3 regions of the Thermoanaerobacter sp. CM-CNRG TB177 genome follow, and region 1 is predicted to be linked to each of the others. Evidence: riboswitches for the same ligand, from Rfam matches in the RefSeq annotation. Region 1 holds a riboswitch; each other region holds the start of a gene.
What was found. A riboswitch is a leader RNA that binds a small molecule or an ion and turns the genes downstream of it on or off. The one in region 1 is predicted to bind S-adenosylmethionine.

Region 1 (5,992 bases):
GGAAAACCTAATATTGCAAGACTTTTCAGAGCTATTTCTTATGCTGAATTGGTACATGCTACAAATCATTACAAGACTCTTGGAGAAGTTGGAAATACTGTTGAAAATCTTGAAAAAGCTATAGAAGGCGAAACATTTGAAGTAGAAGAAATGTATCCTGCTTATAACGCTGTTGCAGAGCTGCAGGAAGAGGCTGGTGCTAAAAAAAGCATCCATTATGCTATAGAAGCAGAAAAAATACACGCAAAATTGTATACTGAGGCAAAAGAAGCTGCCTTAAAAGGAGAAGACATTAAAATATCAAAAGTTTACATATGTCCTGTATGTGGTTATACAACAGTTGATGTGTTACCTGAAAAGTGCCCTATTTGCGGCGTGCCAAAAGAGAAATTTGTGGAATTCTAAAAGAGCGTGCTTTTTGCATGCTCTTTTTTTAGATGCTAATTTATAATAAGACCAAGGAAAATAAAAGTCAACACCAAGTTTTAACCTAATTTTTAGATGGAAACTTCAAGGTTCTGCTTCATTTTCACTAGAGAGAAATGCAGCAGCCCTCATTATTTTAAAAAATCTTGATGGCATAATCGAAGTATGTTATAAATAATACTGTAATTTGCTTTAATTTGCTTTTTAGTATTAGTTTTTTATAGGGGGTTTTGAAAATGACAATAATATTTGTTGGGAAAAATAATCAAGTTACCATAAAAGGGGCAAAAAGTGTAGAAAAGCTTGCAAAAGAGTTGAATATAAGCTTAGAGTCACATGTTTTTGTCAAAAATGGAGAGATTGTTACTCCAGATGAAATTCTTCAAGATGAGGATACAGTGGAAGTAATATCAGTAATCTCTGGTGGTTAATAGAAAGGGGATTTGATAATTGAAGTGTGTAAGATGCAAAAAAAAGGCTGTTATTGTTCTAAGGAGACATAATGCAGCTTTTTGTGCTGATTGCTTTTTACATTATTACAAGAATCAAGTTTTAAAAAACATCCGAAAAAATAGGATGTTTGAAAAAGGCGAAAAGGTTTTAGCAGTAGTCTCTGGTGGTAAAGACAGCATGGCTCTTTGGGACATTTTAGTTAAGGAAGGCTACAATGTGGTTGCGATGTATATAAATCTTGGAATTGGAGAATATTCAAACAGGTCGCAAGAGGTTGTTGAGAAATTTGCAAAGGAGAATAACCTTCCACTTATTGTAAAAGACATCAAAAAAGAGTTTGGGCTTGATATATATAAGCTTTCAAAAACTTTGAGACGGAGCCCTTGCTCTGTATGCGGGTCAATTAAAAGATATTTGTTCAACAAAGTGGCATATGACGGAGGTTTTTCAGCTGTTGCAACAGGTCACAATTTGGACGACGAGGCGGCAACACTTTTTGGCAATGTCTTGAACTGGGAAGAAGGGTACCTTGCAAGACAAGGGCCAGTGCTACCTCAAACTCATCCAAAACTTATAAAGAAAGTAAAGCCGCTTTATACTTTAACAGAGAGAGAAAACATGTACTATGTGCTTTTGAATAAGATTGAATTTTTGCATGAAGAGTGTCCTCATTCTGTTGGGGCACGTTCAATTCTCTATAAAGAAGTGCTAAACAAACTTGAAGAGGAAAGCCCTGGCACAAAACAAAGGTTTTTAAGTGGCTTCCTTGAAAAGGGCAAAAAGCATTTTCAGGACGTTAGAGAAAGGCTTGAGCTAAAAGAATGTAAAAATTGCGGTCAGGTCACAACAACTGAGGAGTGCTCATTTTGTAGATTTGTGAGAATTTGTAACCAGCAATAGTAGACTTAGAATCAAAAAGGGCTGGTAGCTTTAAAAATCCGAAAAGTCCAGCCCTTTTCCCATGCAAGCGCCCAAAGAAAGATACCACAGATTTTTTACAATTTTTAGAATTTCACACTGAAAGTTGGCAGAATTGATTTTTGATTAAAGTCTGCCAAAGTTGCGATTAGATTTTAAGGACTCACAGTTGAAGTTACAAACTGGGTAAGGGGTGTGAAAATGCATGAACTTATTTGACATGATGCTTAAAAACTATTTTGATGAAAAAATGCTTGAAAAACTTTCAAAAGTGAAAATTCTTATCATTGGTTGTGGTGGGCTTGGTTCAAATATTGCAGTAATGCTTGTAAGAAGCGGTATTAAAAACCTCACAATAGTTGATTTTGACAAGGTAGACATTTTAAACCTCAACAGGCAAAACTACTTTTTCTATCAAGTGGGAGAAGAAAAGGTGTCAGCACTTAAAGATATTCTTTCTAAAATAAACCCATCTGTGAATGTAAAAGCTAAAAACATAAAGATTGATGAATCGAACCTAGATGAGCTAATCTTACAACATGATATAATTGTTGAAGCTGTTGACAATGAGCTTACAAAAACACTGATTTTTCGAAAAGCACATGAGCATAGTAAGAAAGTGGTTTTAGCCTCAGGGGTTGCGGGGTTTGGCGACTGCGAAAATATTAAAATAAAGCGTGGCAAGGACTTTGCAATTATAGGCGATTTTGTGACATCAATTAATGACAAAAAACCTTTTGCACCCAAGGTCATAGCGGTTGCTGCAATGCAGGCAGATGAAGTATTAAGGATAGTGAGTGAGCTTGAATAAAATATTGTCAAGAATTTTATTTCTGAGAAAAACTAACCTAACATGCTATAGATTTTTGACACCTTTATTATAAAAATATTTGACATAATAGATAAAGTGTGTTATAGTAGACATCAGAAAATTTAATAACACGCTCTTATCAAGAGAGGTGGAGGGAAAGAGCCCGATGAAACCCAGCAACCTGTCCTATAGGACAAGGTGCTAATTCTCTCAGAAGCATGCTTCTGAAAGATGAGGGTTTTGCCTCTTCTTTTGGAAGGGGTTTTATTTTGCTTTTAAGGAGGAATAAAGAGATAAAATGCGTAAACTGTTTACATCTGAATCGGTTACTGAGGGGCATCCTGATAAAATTTGCGACCAGATTTCGGACGCAATATTAGACGAAATTTTGAAAAAAGATCCGTATGCCAGAGTTGCTTGTGAAACTGCTGTAACTACTGGCTTAGTTTTAGTAATGGGTGAGATTACCACAGAATGTTATGTAGATATACCGAAAGTAGTAAGAAAGGTAATAGAAGAGATCGGTTACACAAGAGCAAAATACGGCTTTGACGCTGATACTTGTGCAGTTATCACTTCTATTGATGAGCAATCTCCGGATATTGCCCTTGGTGTGGACAAGGCCTTAGAGGCTAAAAGAGGAGAACTTTCAGATTCAGAAATTGAAGCTATTGGTGCTGGAGATCAAGGTTTAATGTTTGGCTTTGCTTGTGATGAAACAGAAGAACTTATGCCTATGCCTATAATGCTGGCTCACAAGCTTGCGAGAAGACTTGCCGAAGTTAGAAAGAACGGGACATTAAGCTATTTAAGACCAGATGGTAAAACACAAGTAACAGTAGAGTATGAAGATGACAGGCCTGTGAGGGTAGATTCTGTTGTAGTATCAGCTCAACATGCACCTGAGATTGATCACGATACTATTGAAAGAGATATTATTGAACATGTAATAAAACCTATAATTCCTGAAAATATGATAGATGATAAGACTAAAATTTTTGTAAATCCCACAGGAAGGTTTGTAATTGGTGGACCTCAAGGTGATAGCGGACTTACAGGAAGAAAAATTATTGTAGACACCTATGGCGGATATGCAAGGCACGGGGGCGGAGCTTTTTCTGGTAAAGACCCTACAAAAGTTGATAGATCTGCAAGTTATGCTGCAAGATATGTGGCAAAAAATATTGTGGCAGCAGGACTTGCTAAGAAGTGTGAAGTGCAATTAGCTTATGCGATAGGTGTTGCTACACCTCTTGAAATAGGTATTGATACTTTTGGCACAGGTAAAATATCAGATGAAAAGATTTCGGAAATTGTAAAACAAGTTTTTGATTTAAGACCTGCAGCTATAATTAGGGATTTAGATTTAAGAAGACCTATTTATAGACAAGTTGCAGCTTATGGCCACTTTGGAAGACACGACTTAGACCTCCCATGGGAGAAAACAGACAAAGTAGATATATTAAGAAAATTGGCAGGAATGTAAATTTGAAAGCCCGGGTAAACCCGGGCTTCTGGCATTTTTTATATATCTTTTTTAAATGCCATAGAATTTATGTTTTGTAAACGCTTCGCTACCTTAATTATACCACAAAAATTGAAAAAAAGAAATGAATTGGCTTTAATTTGCTTTAAATATAAGGTAAAATTAAATAAAGAAAAGAATTAAAACAGGAGAATCGGCTATGATTGACATAGAGGGTGTAGTTGAAGAAATAATTTTTAGAAATGAACAAAATGGTTATACGGTTTTAGAATTAAGTACCCAAGGTTTAGTAGTCACTGCTGTAGGTTATATGCCTTTTGTAAACATTGGAGAGAGAATTAAAATTGAAGGTGAATGGATAGAACATCCTGATTACGGTGAGCAAATTAAGGTTTTAAATTATCAAACTTTGGCTCCTACCACTTTGGAAGGAATAGAAAAGTTTTTATCTTCTGGCTTAATTCCTGGAATAGGGCCTGTTACAGCAAGAAAAATTGTAAAAAAATTTGGCGTTGATTCTTTAAATATAATTGAAACTGCACCAGAAAGATTAAAAGAAATAAAAGGTCTAAGCGATGAGAAGATAAAAAGAATTTGTGAAGCTTATGAAATGCAAAAGGGCGTAAAAGAAGTGATGGTGTTTTTGCAGGGGTACGGTATTTCTACTGCAATGGCTATAAAGATTTATAAAGAATACGGAAACAACGCGATTGAAATTATTAAGCAAAACCCTTACAGATTGGCTGACGATATATTTGGAATAGGATTTAAAACTGCAGACAAAATAGCAGAGAGCCTAGGAGTTGACCCTCATTCTCTATATCGCATATCTTCTGGTACTCGATATGTTTTGATGCAGTATGCGGCAAATGGTCACACCTATGTGCCGAAAGAATTGTTAAAAAAAGAAGCAGCAAGTTTGTTAGAAGTGAGCGAAGAAGAAGTAGAGGATTCTTTTGTGCTTTTAGTACAAAATGAAAAAATACATATTGAAACTTTTGAAGATGATACTGTAGGAATTTACTATATACCTTACTATATAGCTGAATTACACACAGCAGAGAGATTGTTTAACATGACACTAATGGAAAATGAAGATTTAGGCATAGATGTCCAAAAAGAAATTAGAAATTTTGAAAAAGAAACAGGTATTTTGTTAGCAGAAAATCAAAAATTGGCTGTAGAAGAAGCTGTTAAAAATTCTGTTGTTGTCATAACGGGAGGACCAGGCACAGGAAAGACTACGATAATAAATTGTATAATACGTATTTTTGAAAAAGCTGGTAAAAAAGTGGCTCTTGCAGCCCCAACAGGAAGAGCCGCAAAAAGGATAACGGAAGCTACTGGAAAAGAGGCGAAGACTATTCATAGGCTTTTAGAATATACTTATTCGGAGGAAGAAGGGAAGGGCTTTAACAAAAATGAAAAAGACCCATTAAAATACGACGTTATAATAGTTGACGAAGCTTCAATGGTAGATATATTGCTTATGAATGCTTTATTAAAAGCCCTACCTATAGGGGCAAAACTGATTTTAGTAGGGGATGCTGATCAGCTTCCATCTGTTGGAGCCGGAAATGTCCTAAGAGATATAATAGACAGTGGAATAGTAAAAGTGATACGTTTAAAAGAAATTTTTAGACAGCAAAAGCAAAGTTTGATAGTAGTAAATGCTCACAAGATAAATAATGGAGAATATCCAACCTATAACGATAAAAATAGTGATTTCTTTTTTATAAATGCCAACACACAAGAGGATATATTAAAGACTATATTGGAGCTTGTCATAAACCGACTTCCTAAAGCTTATGGGTTTCATCCTATTAATGATATTCAAGTACTCACTCCTATGAGAAAAGGGATAATTGGTGTTCATAATTTAAATTTAGAACTGCAAA
Region 2 (5,992 bases), on a different contig from region 1:
AAATATTCAAAGTCTCGACTGGCTTTTTCTAATAAATCCTTAACCTCTTTTTTCATTTCACACTCAAACACATCTCTTTGGGCTACTTTTTCAAACCACTTATATAACTTATTCAGCTCATCTTCATTTTCTTCTAATTCTGCAAAAGTAAAATTTTTTCTCGCTATCTCTTTTTCAATCTCTTTAAAAAACTCTTCACATTGTTCCTTTATTTCACTATATTCTTCCATTCTTTGATGATTAAATTGTTTTACCACATCTTTCTCTATTTCTTTATCAAGGGCCACTACTTCAAAGGCTTTAAAATCTCCTCCAAAACCTTTAATTTCGTACTTTAACTTCTCTATTTCTTTTAAAAACCTTTCCATGTAAGGCACAATACATACAGACTGTTGTAAATACAAAGCACCAATTTTTTTTATTCTTCTCCATATAGTAACCCTAGCTGTTGACGAATCACTTGGGACCTTATACACAAAAAGTAACCACTTCAACTTTCCACCTCCTCTATCTTTCTTTCTCTTGCTTTTCAATTTTCTACTTACGGCAATTAAACTTTAATTCCTATTTTTACATCTTGTTTTATTGTAACAAATGTTACAACCAAAATCAATACAATTAATTTTTCCCTATTAAACCCTTCGATTTCATGGTATACTTTTTATATACAATAAAATCTGGAGGTTATAACTATGGCTTTAGACGGCATAACTTTACATGCGATAACAAAAGAATTAAAAGAAGAAATTGTTGGCGGAAGAATTGATAAAATATATCAACCTGAAAAAGAAGAATTAATCTTTATAATACGAAACAAAGGCAAAAACTATAAACTGCTATTGTCTGCTAATGCAAATTATCCAAGAATATATCTTACAGAAGAAAATAAAGAAAATCCTGCTGAGCCTCCAATGTTTTGTATGCTTCTGAGAAAATTTCTTCAGGGTGGTAGGATAATAGATATAAAACAAGTAGAATTTGACAGGATAGTAAAAATTGATATAGAAACAAAAGACGAATTAGAAAATCAAACAATTAAAACTCTAATTATTGAAATAATGGGAAGACACAGCAATATCATATTAATTGACAAAGCTAATCAAACGATAATAGATAGCATAAAAAGAATATATTCCGATATGAGTAAAGTAAGAGAAGTACTACCTGGGAGGCAATATGTCTACCCACCACTGCAGGAAAAGTTAAATATAAATAATCTCTCGCTACCTTCTTTTAAAGAAGCTGTTAATAATTACAAGTCAAAAAAAATTGAAAAAACTCTAGTAGATATTTTGCAAGGATTTAGTCCCACTTTAGCAAGAGAAGTTGCTTTTAGATGTAATGTATCTGACAGATTTGTAGAATCATTAGAAAATGAGCAAATCGAAAATCTATATCAACACATAAAAAAAATATATGAAGATGTTTTAAGCTTAAATTTAAAACCATGCATTGCTTTTCAGAAAAATGAAGTTATTGACTTTTCTTGTGTTGATTTGACTCAATATATTACAAAAACTTATTTCCCTACAGTAAACCAAGCTGCTTGTAAATTTTTCAGTGAAAAAGCAAATATAATAAATTTGCAAGCAAGGTCCTCGGATTTAAGAAAAATCATCAACAACAATTTAGAAAAACTTTATAACAAACTAGATAAACTTCAACAAGAATTAAACGAAGCAAAAAACGCTGACACTTTTAGACTTTACGGCGAACTTATAACAGCAAATATGCACCTTCTAAAAAAAGGAATGGAAAACTTGAAAACTATAAACTATTACACTGGCGAAGAAATTGAAATACCCATTGACAAAAAATATTCCCCTTCAGAAAATGCCCAAAGATACTTTAAAAAATACAGCAAGTTAAAAAATGCCAATAAAATAATAGAAAAACAAATATCCGATACTCTCGAGGAAATAACTTATTTAGAGGGTCAATTAGTGAACCTGGAAAACTGTACATTGCCATCAGAAATAGAAGAAATAAAAAATGAACTATTTGAACAAGGGTATATACATAAGCAACAAAAGAAAAAAATATCACGACAAACTCTTTCTCAACCATTGCATGTAGTATCCTCAGACGGGTTTGACATATATATAGGAAAAAATAACACTCAAAACGATTATCTAACGTTAAAATTCGCAAATCCTAACGATATATGGCTTCATACAAAAGACATACCAGGGTCCCACGTCATAATCAAGACAAATAACAAACCAGTTCCTGAAGCAACACTTATAGAAGCTGCAAAATTAGCCGCTAAATATAGCAAAGCGAAACATTCTTCAAATGTACCCGTTGATTATACCTTAAAAAAATATGTAAAAAAACCTTCTGGTGCAAAACCGGGCTTTGTAATATACACAAACCAAAAAACCCTTTATGTAAATCCAGAGTAAGATGCTTTTTAAGCATCTTACTTCTTATCTTAAAGGCACACTAAATATAGGAATATATTTTCTTCTATTTTCTTGTATAACACTCTCATACAAAAAAACTGTATCGACCAAAATATCATTTTTCTTTTGTTTTTCAAAAAGATTATTTACTTCTTCTATTCCAATGTTTAAACGTATATCTCTGGCAATGGTAATGTGGGAAGTAAATTTTCTCTCATCTTTTTTAAATCCAATTTTATGCAATTCCTCATCTATATTGTCATGCAATTTATTAAGAAAAGGATTTTCTTCTGTACCTACCCACAATACTCTCATGTCTTTATTACCTTTAAAAAAACCTACTTTATCAAATTTTATATAAAAGGGGTTAATACTTTTTGCAGCAACTTTAACAGCATCTTCTATTTCGGTTATGCTTTCCGCCTCGACTTCTCCTAAAAACTTTAAAGTTATATGGAAATTATCTTTATGAGTCCATCTTCCTTTTATCGTATAATTTTTCAGTACCTCCTGAAATCTCGATAATTCATCTGTAGCTTTTTCACCTAACTCGATCCCAATAAATGTCCTCATGTTACTCCTCCTTTGCCTATTTCCTTGGAAATAATTGTATTGGAATTTTTGTTGTGCTTATTAAAATTATAACAAACAATAACAGAAAAAAGTCCATCCTAATGGTCTACTGCTACTTTCTTTTTCACAATTTATTCTTCTGGCATATGTCTAAATATTTCCATTATATCATTATTGAAATCTAATTCAAATCGTAGTATAATGCTATTCAGATTATCGTTCATAAGAGGCAATCTCTTTCTTTGATTTTTGATTTTTACAAAAAATTTGCACTTACACCATGATTTTTTGACCTATTGACAAAAGTCCAGGACAATGCTAATATTCTAATTAAATTGTTTAAAGTGAATAATAATATAAAAACTCTTATCGAGAGCAGGTGGAGGGACTGGCCCGATGAAACCCGGCAACCGGTGGCCGAAAGTTTTATACTTCCGGCTGCACGGTGCTAATTCCTGCAGAACGTTGAGTTCTGGCAGATAAGAGGATTTCAAAAACCTCTTCGCGCTGTCAGAAGAGGGTTTTTTATTTTTATTTTGGAAAAGGAGGGCTTTCTTTGATCCGTATCAGAAATCTCACAAAAATTTACCACTCAAGTTCAGGAAATGTCAAAGCGCTGGAAAATGTCAACCTCAACATAGAAAAAGGTGATATTTTTGGAATTATAGGCCTTAGCGGCGCAGGCAAAAGTACTCTTCTGCGTTGCATAAACATGCTTGAAAAGCCCACTTCCGGCTCGATAGAAATAGATGGTGTTGAAATGACTCGGCTTTCTCCCTCTGAATTAAAAGAAATGCGGAAAAAAATAGGCATGATATTCCAGCATTTTAATCTGTTATCATCCAGAACTGTCAGAGGCAATGTAGCTTTCCCTTTAGAAATTGCCGGCCTGGACAAAAGGACAATCGATAAAAAAGTAGATAATCTTCTGGAGCTAGTAGGGCTTTCCGACAAGTCTGACAACTATCCTTCTCAGCTTTCAGGCGGTCAAAAACAGCGGGTAGGCATAGCACGAGCCTTAGCAAATGATCCAAAGGTTCTGCTGTGTGATGAACCAACTTCAGCACTGGACCCGGAAACAACTCTTTCTATTTTGAACCTTTTAAAGGATATCAATAGGCAGCTGGGAATTACCATAGTGCTGATAACTCACGAAATGAATGTCATTAAACAAATTTGTAACAAAGTGGCAGTCATTGAAAAAAGCCGTGTGGTGGAACAGGGTCCTCTTCTCGAAATATTTAAAAAACCTCAGACAGAAACCGCTCGCAATTTTTTGAAATCTATAACTTTATCAGAAATTCCTAAAGAACTAAAAGATAGGATTAAAAATCTGTCTCACGGGTACTTGGAAGGCAAGATTGTTAAAATTGGCTTTTTGGGAGAAATTACAGCAAAGCCCATTATATCCAATATTGTAAGAAAATTTGACGTTGACACCAACATACTTTACGGAAACATTGACCACATCCAAGGCACTCCCTACGGTACTCTCGTGGTTGAACTCCGAGGAAAAAACAATCGAACAGATGATGCCCTGGAATATCTAAAAAAGCTGGGACTCGATGTGGAGGTGATTGAAAATGTCTGAAACTATAAACTTATTGCTGGTCGGAACGTGGCAAACTATATACATGGTAGTGGTATCAACGTTCATAGCAACGATTTTCGGGGTACCCCTCGGAATCCTGCTGATGGTAACCGACAGGAATCAGATACTGCAAAACGAACTTTTAAACAAAATACTAGGCACTATTGTAAATATTTTTCGCTCTGTGCCTTTTGTAATACTTTTAATCGTGCTTATACCTTTTACACGATTGCTTGTAGGGAAAGCTATAGGGACCACCGCAGCGATTGTTCCCCTTTCGGTAGCGGCTATTCCCTTTATGGGAAGGCTTACCGAAACAGCATTAAGAGAGGTAGACCGCGGTATCATTGAAGCAGCCCAGTCTATGGGAGCTTCACCCCTTCAAATCATAACCAAGGTGCTAGTCCCCGAGGCTTTACCTTCAATAGCCGCAGGGATTACCATAACTACTATAAATTTAGTGGGATATTCTGCCATGGCAGGTGTTATAGGAGGTGGTGGGCTAGGAGATTTAGCAGTAAGATATGGATATCAGCGATTTATGCTCGACATTATGCTTTATACCGTAGCAATTTTGGTAGCTATGGTACAGCTAATTCAACTCATAGGAGATGTACTAGTAAAACAGCTGTCAAAAAATCGGTAAATTTTACTTTTTTAATAAAGGAGGAGATTGATGTGAAAAAGTTCTTAACTACACTTTTATTACTGAGCCTTCTAACAATTTTTATTGCGGGATGCGGAACAAAACAAGGACCCACTTCCGACAAACAAACCCAAAACCAGGGCGTATCAAAAACAACCATCAAAGTAGGAGCTACTCCAGTGCCCCACGCCCAAATTTTAAACGTCGTAAAACCCCTCCTCGAAAAAGAGGGAATTACTCTAGAGATTGTAGAGTTCACAGATTACGTGCAACCCAACCTAAAGCTAGCTGAAAAAGAATTAGATGCTAACTATTTCCAGCACATCCCTTATCTTGAAGATTTCTCAAAGGAGCATAATCTTGATTTAACATATATTGCTAAAGTTCATATCGAACCCATGGGTATATACTCCCAAAAAATCAAAAACCTCAGTGAGTTAAAAGAAGGCGCTACCATTGCCATACCCAACGACGCTACCAATGGCGGAAGAGCTTTGCTACTGCTGCAATCAGCTGGAGTAATAAAATTAAAACCAGATGCAGGTATTAAAGCAACAGTAAATGACATTGTCGAAAATCCTAAAAAAATTAAGATTTCCGAGCTGGAAGCCGCTACTCTGCCAAGGGTACTGTCAGATGTAGACGCAGCGGTAATAAACACCAACTACGCCTTGGAAGCTGGACTTATACCCACTAAGGATGCTCTCTTTATCGAATCAGCAAATTCCCCTTATGTCAATGTACTGGTGGTCCGCAAAGGCGATGAATCTAGGCCTG
Region 3 (5,992 bases), on a different contig from region 1:
TGTGGATGATGACAAAGAGATACTCAATTCACTAAAGAGGGGACTTATTGACGAGGATTATACATCCTTTTTTGCTATGAGTGCAGAGGAAGCCCTTGCAATAATGGAAGAAAATGAAATAAGTGTCATAGTTACGGATATGAGAATGCCCGGAATGGATGGTCTGCAGCTTTTAAAAATTGTCAAGGAAAAGTACCCAAAGACAGTTAAAATTGTATTGTCGGGTTATACCCAGCTGCCTCAGATATTGGCTGCAATAAACCAAGTCGATATTTTCAAATTTATTACAAAACCGTGGAAATTGGAGGAAGAATTTAAAGTTATAATAAGACAGGCAATAGAATATTACAATCTTGAGCGGGAAAAGGAGATGCTTAAGGAAGCGCTTGAAAAAAGAAATATATTATATCAGAATATCCTGAAATCAACAAATGAAAAGCTTAAGCAAAATAAAATGGATTTAGATAGTATAAGGGAAATAAGCAAATTTGTATTTGCTATTCTAAAACAAAAAAGCGGACTGGCCGGTAATTCCGATATGTTGGATGCAATTCAAGTAATTGAGGATTTGTACCTCGAATACCTGAAAACATTACCGACAAGCATTGTGGATTGTGAACCGAAAAAACTTGAAGCAGATTTAAAGAACTGGTTGCATAACAGGAAACTGAATGATTGGATAAATATCAAAGTAAGCGATGATAGTTCTGCTAGGCCTAGAGGAAACTATATACTGATATTTTATATTGTGTCTTCATTAGTCAAGTATTTACTACAATATGTCAAAGAAACCGTTTTGGACTTGTCTATCAATTTAGAGCATAGCATTCTAATCATTATAATATCGGTTAACAAAGAAGGTCATAATCTTAAAACTGATTATAGGAGTGTTTTGACTGAAAGCGAATTCTTATCATTTTTGAATGCTGTTTGTCAGACAATAGACTGTAGTATGTCCATACAAGATCTTAATGAAAGCTTTTTTATAGAGCTGAAATACCGTTCCAATAACTATGAAAAGGGCCATATCGATGGATAAAGATAATTTTGAAAAACTGCGTAAGGATCATATGAATAAATTTTTTTAGATTAGGAGAGTGGCTACAGATATGGAAGGATTGAAAGAGAAAGTCATTTCTTTTATCGAGAGGATTAAGGAGGAAATTTTTGAAGTCGCCGATGAGATATATAAAAATCCAGAGCTTGGAAATCAAGAATTTAAAGCTTCAAAACTGTTGAGGGAAAAAATAAGTGCTTATGGTTTTTTAGTAAATGAAGTCGAAGGACTGCCAACTGCTTTTTTAGCAAGAAAAAAAGGCCAAAAACCCGGTCCCAAAATAGCCTTTCTAGCTGAATATGATGCTCTTCCGAAAATAGGTCATGCTTGTGGACATAACCTTATTGCAGCTGCAAGTTTCGGAGCCGCGGTGGCTTTAGGAGCGTTGGCTGAAGAGCTTTCCGGCGAAGTGATACTAGTAGGATCTCCTGCAGAAGAAACCGATGGTGCGAAGGTGCTATTGGTAGAAAGAGGTATTTTCAATGATATGGACGCGGCCATGATGGTACATCCTGGCAATAGGACTACTATATATACAACTTCTCTTGCCATGGAAGCCCTGGAGTTTACATACACAGGTAAAGCAGCCCATGCTGCCGCCTCACCTCACCTGGGCATAAACGCTCTGGATGCGGTCATCCTTCTTTTTAACGGCATCAATGCCTTAAGGCAGCAACTGAGACCTGATGCGAGAATCCATGGGATAATTGTCGAAGGGGGTCATACTCCCAATATCATTCCCGAAAGAGCTGTCGCCCGCTTTTACGTGAGGGCGAAGGAAAAAAAATATATGCTTGAAGTAAAGGAGAAAGTTATAGCCTGTGCCAAGGGTGCTGAGTTGTCAACTGGAGCAAAGCTTTCATATAGAAATTTTGAACTTGGTTTTGACAACCTAGTAACTAATAAAACTATGGCTGAGGTATTTAAAGCTAATTTAAAAGAATTGGGCTATCACGATATAAGTGACGAAGAAGAAGGCATCGGTTCAACGGACATGGGAAATGTAAGCCAAGTCGTGCCTTCTATCCATCCCCACATAGCCATAGCTGAAAAGGACGTAGTACCTCATAGCCTGGAATTTTTGAAAGCCGCAGGTTCGACCAGAGGTAAAGAGACAGCCGTACTTTCAGCCAAAGTTCTGGCTATGACTGCGCTAGATATAATGACAAGAGAGGAATTACTAAAAAAGATAAAAGAAGAGTTTGAAGAAACCGTCTTGCGACACAAATAGGAAAATGCTTAGGAAGAGAGGTATATTAAAATTTTGAAAAAATTTAATAAAGAGTACAAAAAAAGTTCTTGACTTTACAGTTTCAAAGTGATAACATAGATTACAACATGCAAAATTGAATATATTACACGCAAACCTCTTATCAAGAGTGGTGGAGGGACTGGCCCGATGAAACCCGGCAACCGGCATTTATATGCGTCTGGTGCCAAATCCTGCAGGTTAGATTATTCTAACCTGAGAGATGAGAGGAGTGGCGGATTATTAGGCCCTCTTCTCATTTCGAAGAGGGCCTAAAAATTTGCTTGGAGGTGTGATATGACAGTAAAAATTGGATTATTGGGACTTGGGACAGTAGGGACAGGAGTATATAAATTGATAACTTCAAGAGGAGGTCATATAAAGGAGAGCACAGGCGTTTATCCTGAGATAAAAAAGATACTCGTGAAAAATCTCAATAAGCCCAGGAAAGTGAAGGTGGAAGGACTACTTACTCAAAATGCTGAAGAAATTTTAAAAGACAAAGAGATAAAAATTGTTATTGAAGCAATAGGTGGTATTTATCCGGCTTACGAATATGTTAAAGAGGCTTTGTTTTCAGGAAAACATGTAATTACTGCAAATAAAGAATTAATAGCCCAATATGGAGAAGAATTAAATGAAATAGCAGAAAAAAATAGAGTATTTCTAAAATGTGAGGCAAGTGTAGGTGGAGCTATACCTATATTGCATCAAATTGATAGATTAAAAATCACAGATGAAATAGATTTTGTGGGCGGTATAGTAAATGGCACTACTAATTATATTCTCACCAAAATGACTACTGAAGGTAGAAGTTATGAAGAAGCACTTAAAGAAGCCCAGCAATTAGGATATGCAGAGGCAAACCCCGATTATGATGTAAAAGGTTTTGATGCCCTTTATAAACTTGTTATATTAATGAGGAAAGTGTTCAATATAAATGTGCCAATAAATTCCATACCTAGAAAAGGAATAGACGAAATCACGACTCAAGATTTAAATTACAGCAATAAATGGGGATATAAAATAAAATTGTTTTCCTGGTGCAAAAAAGTCAAAGATGGTATCTTTGCAGGAGTGGAACCAGTTTTAGTCGAAGAAAATAATATTTTGTCAAGGGTAAACGACGTAAATAATGCTATCATACTTAGAGGGGATAGTTTTGGTGAATATGTTTTTGTAGGAAAAGGTGCTGGAGAACTTCCTACAGGGGATGCTGTAGTGGCTGATTTAATTGATATATTGTTAAACTATGATATCAAGGATAATTTGAGGATAAACTTACTTCCAATTCGTCAGGGAAGTTTTACAGATACTTTTTATATAAGGCTTAAACTTTACAAAGAAGATATTTTAGGTTTGAAAAAAGTTTTAAAGTTTTTAAAAGAACAAAGGGTATCAATTGTGGAATCTTCCTCTGAAAATGGTACGTTTGCAGCTATTGTGAAGACAAAGAAAAATGTAGAGGAATTAATAGAAAAATTAGAAGAAATAACCGAAATAAAAGCTTTTTTTAAAGTTTTACAAGAGAATATAATAGAAGAATTAAAGTTAAGTGAATTTGAGGATTTTGTTGAAGTAATTTAAAAAATTTTTGTGAAAGGAGTTAAAAAATATGGCTAAAAAATATGGTTTTTCAACTTTAGCAATCCATGAAGGTTGGGAGCCTGATCCAGCTACAGGTGCCGTAGCCCTTCCAATATTTCAAACTTCTTCCTATGCTTTTAAAAGTACTCAACATGCTGCAGACCTTTTTGCCTTAAAAGAAGAAGGATATATATATTCTCGAATGATGAACCCTACTGTTGACGTTTTTGAAAAAAGAATGGCTGCATTAGAAGGTGGGGTAGGTGCCCTTGCTGTATCCTCAGGTCAAGCAGCTATAACGCTGGCGGTTACTAATATCGCAGGAGTAGGAGACGAGATTGTATCTTCTACCAATCTTTATGGAGGGACTTATAATCTTTTTGCGACTACTTTGAAAAAGTTTGGTATAAATTTTAAATTTGTAGACCCTAAAAATCCTGAGAACTTTAAAAGTCAAATAACAGATAAGACAAAAGCATTATACGTTGAAACTATTGGAAATCCAAAGATTGACGTGGCTGACATTGAAAAAATAGCAGAAATTGCCCACACTGCAGGAATTCCTCTAATTGTAGATAATACTTTTGCAACTCCTTACCTTGCCCGACCTATCGAGTTTGGAGCTGATATAGTAGTACATTCGGCGACTAAATTTATAGGTGGACATGGGACTTCTATAGGTGGAGTTATAGTAGATTCTGGAAAATTTAATTGGGACAATGGAAAGTTTCCAGAACTTACAGAACCAGATCCAAGTTATCATGGTATAAGGTATGTAAAAGATGTAGGTGAAGCGGCTTATATTGTAAAAGCAAGGGTGCAGCTTTTAAGGGATTTGGGTACTGCTTTGAGTCCCTTTAATGCATTTTTATTCGCACAAGGATTAGAGACTCTATCCCTTAGGATGGAAAGGCACAGTCAAAATGCTTTAAAAGTTGCAGAGTTTTTAGCTTCTCATCCATATGTTTCTTGGGTGAGTTATCCAGGACTTAAATCAAGTCCCTACTATGCTTTAGCACAAAAGTATTTGCCAAGAGGGCAAGGAGGAGTCTTGACTTTTGGCATAAAGGGTGGATTAAAAGCGGGCATTAAGTTTATAGAGAGCTTAAAATTATTTACTCATCTTGCTAATATAGGGGATGCAAAGTCGTTGGTTATACATCCGGCTAGCACAACTCATCAGCAGTTATCAAAAGAAGAACAGTTGGCTTCTGGTGTGACGGAGGATATGATAAGACTTTCGGTAGGGCTAGAAGACATAGAAGATATATTAGAAGACCTTGATAATGCCCTTTATGCATCGCAAAAATAGATAAGAAAGGTTGATGTAAATGATAGTTGAGGAAAAAAAGGTTACACTAAGAGGGAAAAATATATTCACTACAGAAAGTGGATATAGCTTTGATGAGCTTACTATTGTTTATGAAACTTATGGAAAATTAAATAAAGAAAAAAATAACGTAATACTTGTAGAACACGCTTTAAGTGGCAGTGCTCATGCAGCAGGTGTACATCCTGGAAAAAATAACGTGGGTTGGTGGGACCCTTTAATTGGTCCCGGCAAATATATTGATACAAACAAATATTTTGTCATATGTTCTAATTTTCTCGGCAGTTGTTATGGAACTACAGGTCCTTCTTCTATAGACCCCAAAACAGGGAAACCTTACGGCTTGAGGTTTCCGAAGATTAATATAAGAGACATGGTGAGAGTGCAAAAACTTCTTTTAGATTATCTTGGCATAGACCGGATAAAAGTTGTTATTGGAGGGTCTATGGGGGGAATGCAGGCTTTGGAGTGGGCAGTAACATACCCGGATTTAGTGGATAAATCTATTGTTATAGCTGCCGATTATAAGCTTACCCCTCTTAATATTGCGTATAACCATGTAGGTATACAATGCATATTAAATGATCCACATTTTTATGGCGGTGATTACTATGATAAACCACATAAACCTGATAAAGGGTTGAGCACTGCCAGGATGTTAGGAATGATAACCTACAAAAGCGGTGATTTATTTGACTATAGATTTGATAGGTTAAGAGATGAAAACAATTTTGAAGTGGAGAATTACCTCAACTATCATGGTTTGTCT

Region 2: another riboswitch for S-adenosylmethionine. It lies ahead of I4N53_RS07855 (methionine ABC transporter ATP-binding protein); the one in region 1 lies ahead of metK (methionine adenosyltransferase).
Region 3: another riboswitch for S-adenosylmethionine. It lies ahead of I4N53_RS09805 (homoserine dehydrogenase); the one in region 1 lies ahead of metK (methionine adenosyltransferase).

Annotation. Positions count from the first base shown of each region.
Region 1 covers NZ_JAFCAC010000042.1:58,407-64,398, forward strand. Annotated here, with positions in the region: gene I4N53_RS02935 (rubrerythrin family protein) at 1-405, shown strand, start outside; gene I4N53_RS02940 (MoaD/ThiS family protein) at 663-857, shown strand; gene I4N53_RS02945 (TIGR00269 family protein) at 877-1,779, shown strand; gene thiF (sulfur carrier protein ThiS adenylyltransferase ThiF) at 2,003-2,608, shown strand; SAM riboswitch class I at 2,742-2,846, shown strand; gene metK (methionine adenosyltransferase) at 2,907-4,094, shown strand; gene I4N53_RS02960 (ATP-dependent RecD-like DNA helicase) at 4,294-5,992, shown strand, end outside.
Region 2 covers NZ_JAFCAC010000065.1:52,277-58,268, forward strand. Annotated here, with positions in the region: gene I4N53_RS07840 (Chromate resistance protein ChrB) at 1-494, opposite strand, end outside; gene I4N53_RS07845 (NFACT family protein) at 693-2,405, shown strand; gene thpR (RNA 2',3'-cyclic phosphodiesterase) at 2,430-2,978, opposite strand; SAM riboswitch class I at 3,342-3,464, shown strand; gene I4N53_RS07855 (methionine ABC transporter ATP-binding protein) at 3,535-4,569, shown strand; gene I4N53_RS07860 (methionine ABC transporter permease) at 4,562-5,215, shown strand; gene I4N53_RS07865 (MetQ/NlpA family ABC transporter substrate-binding protein) at 5,248-5,992, shown strand, end outside.
Region 3 covers NZ_JAFCAC010000077.1:4,989-10,980, forward strand. Annotated here, with positions in the region: gene I4N53_RS09795 (response regulator) at 1-1,039, shown strand, start outside; gene I4N53_RS09800 (M20 family metallopeptidase) at 1,110-2,288, shown strand; SAM riboswitch class I at 2,425-2,536, shown strand; gene I4N53_RS09805 (homoserine dehydrogenase) at 2,604-3,893, shown strand; gene I4N53_RS09810 (homocysteine synthase) at 3,922-5,205, shown strand; gene I4N53_RS09815 (homoserine O-acetyltransferase) at 5,225-5,992, shown strand, end outside.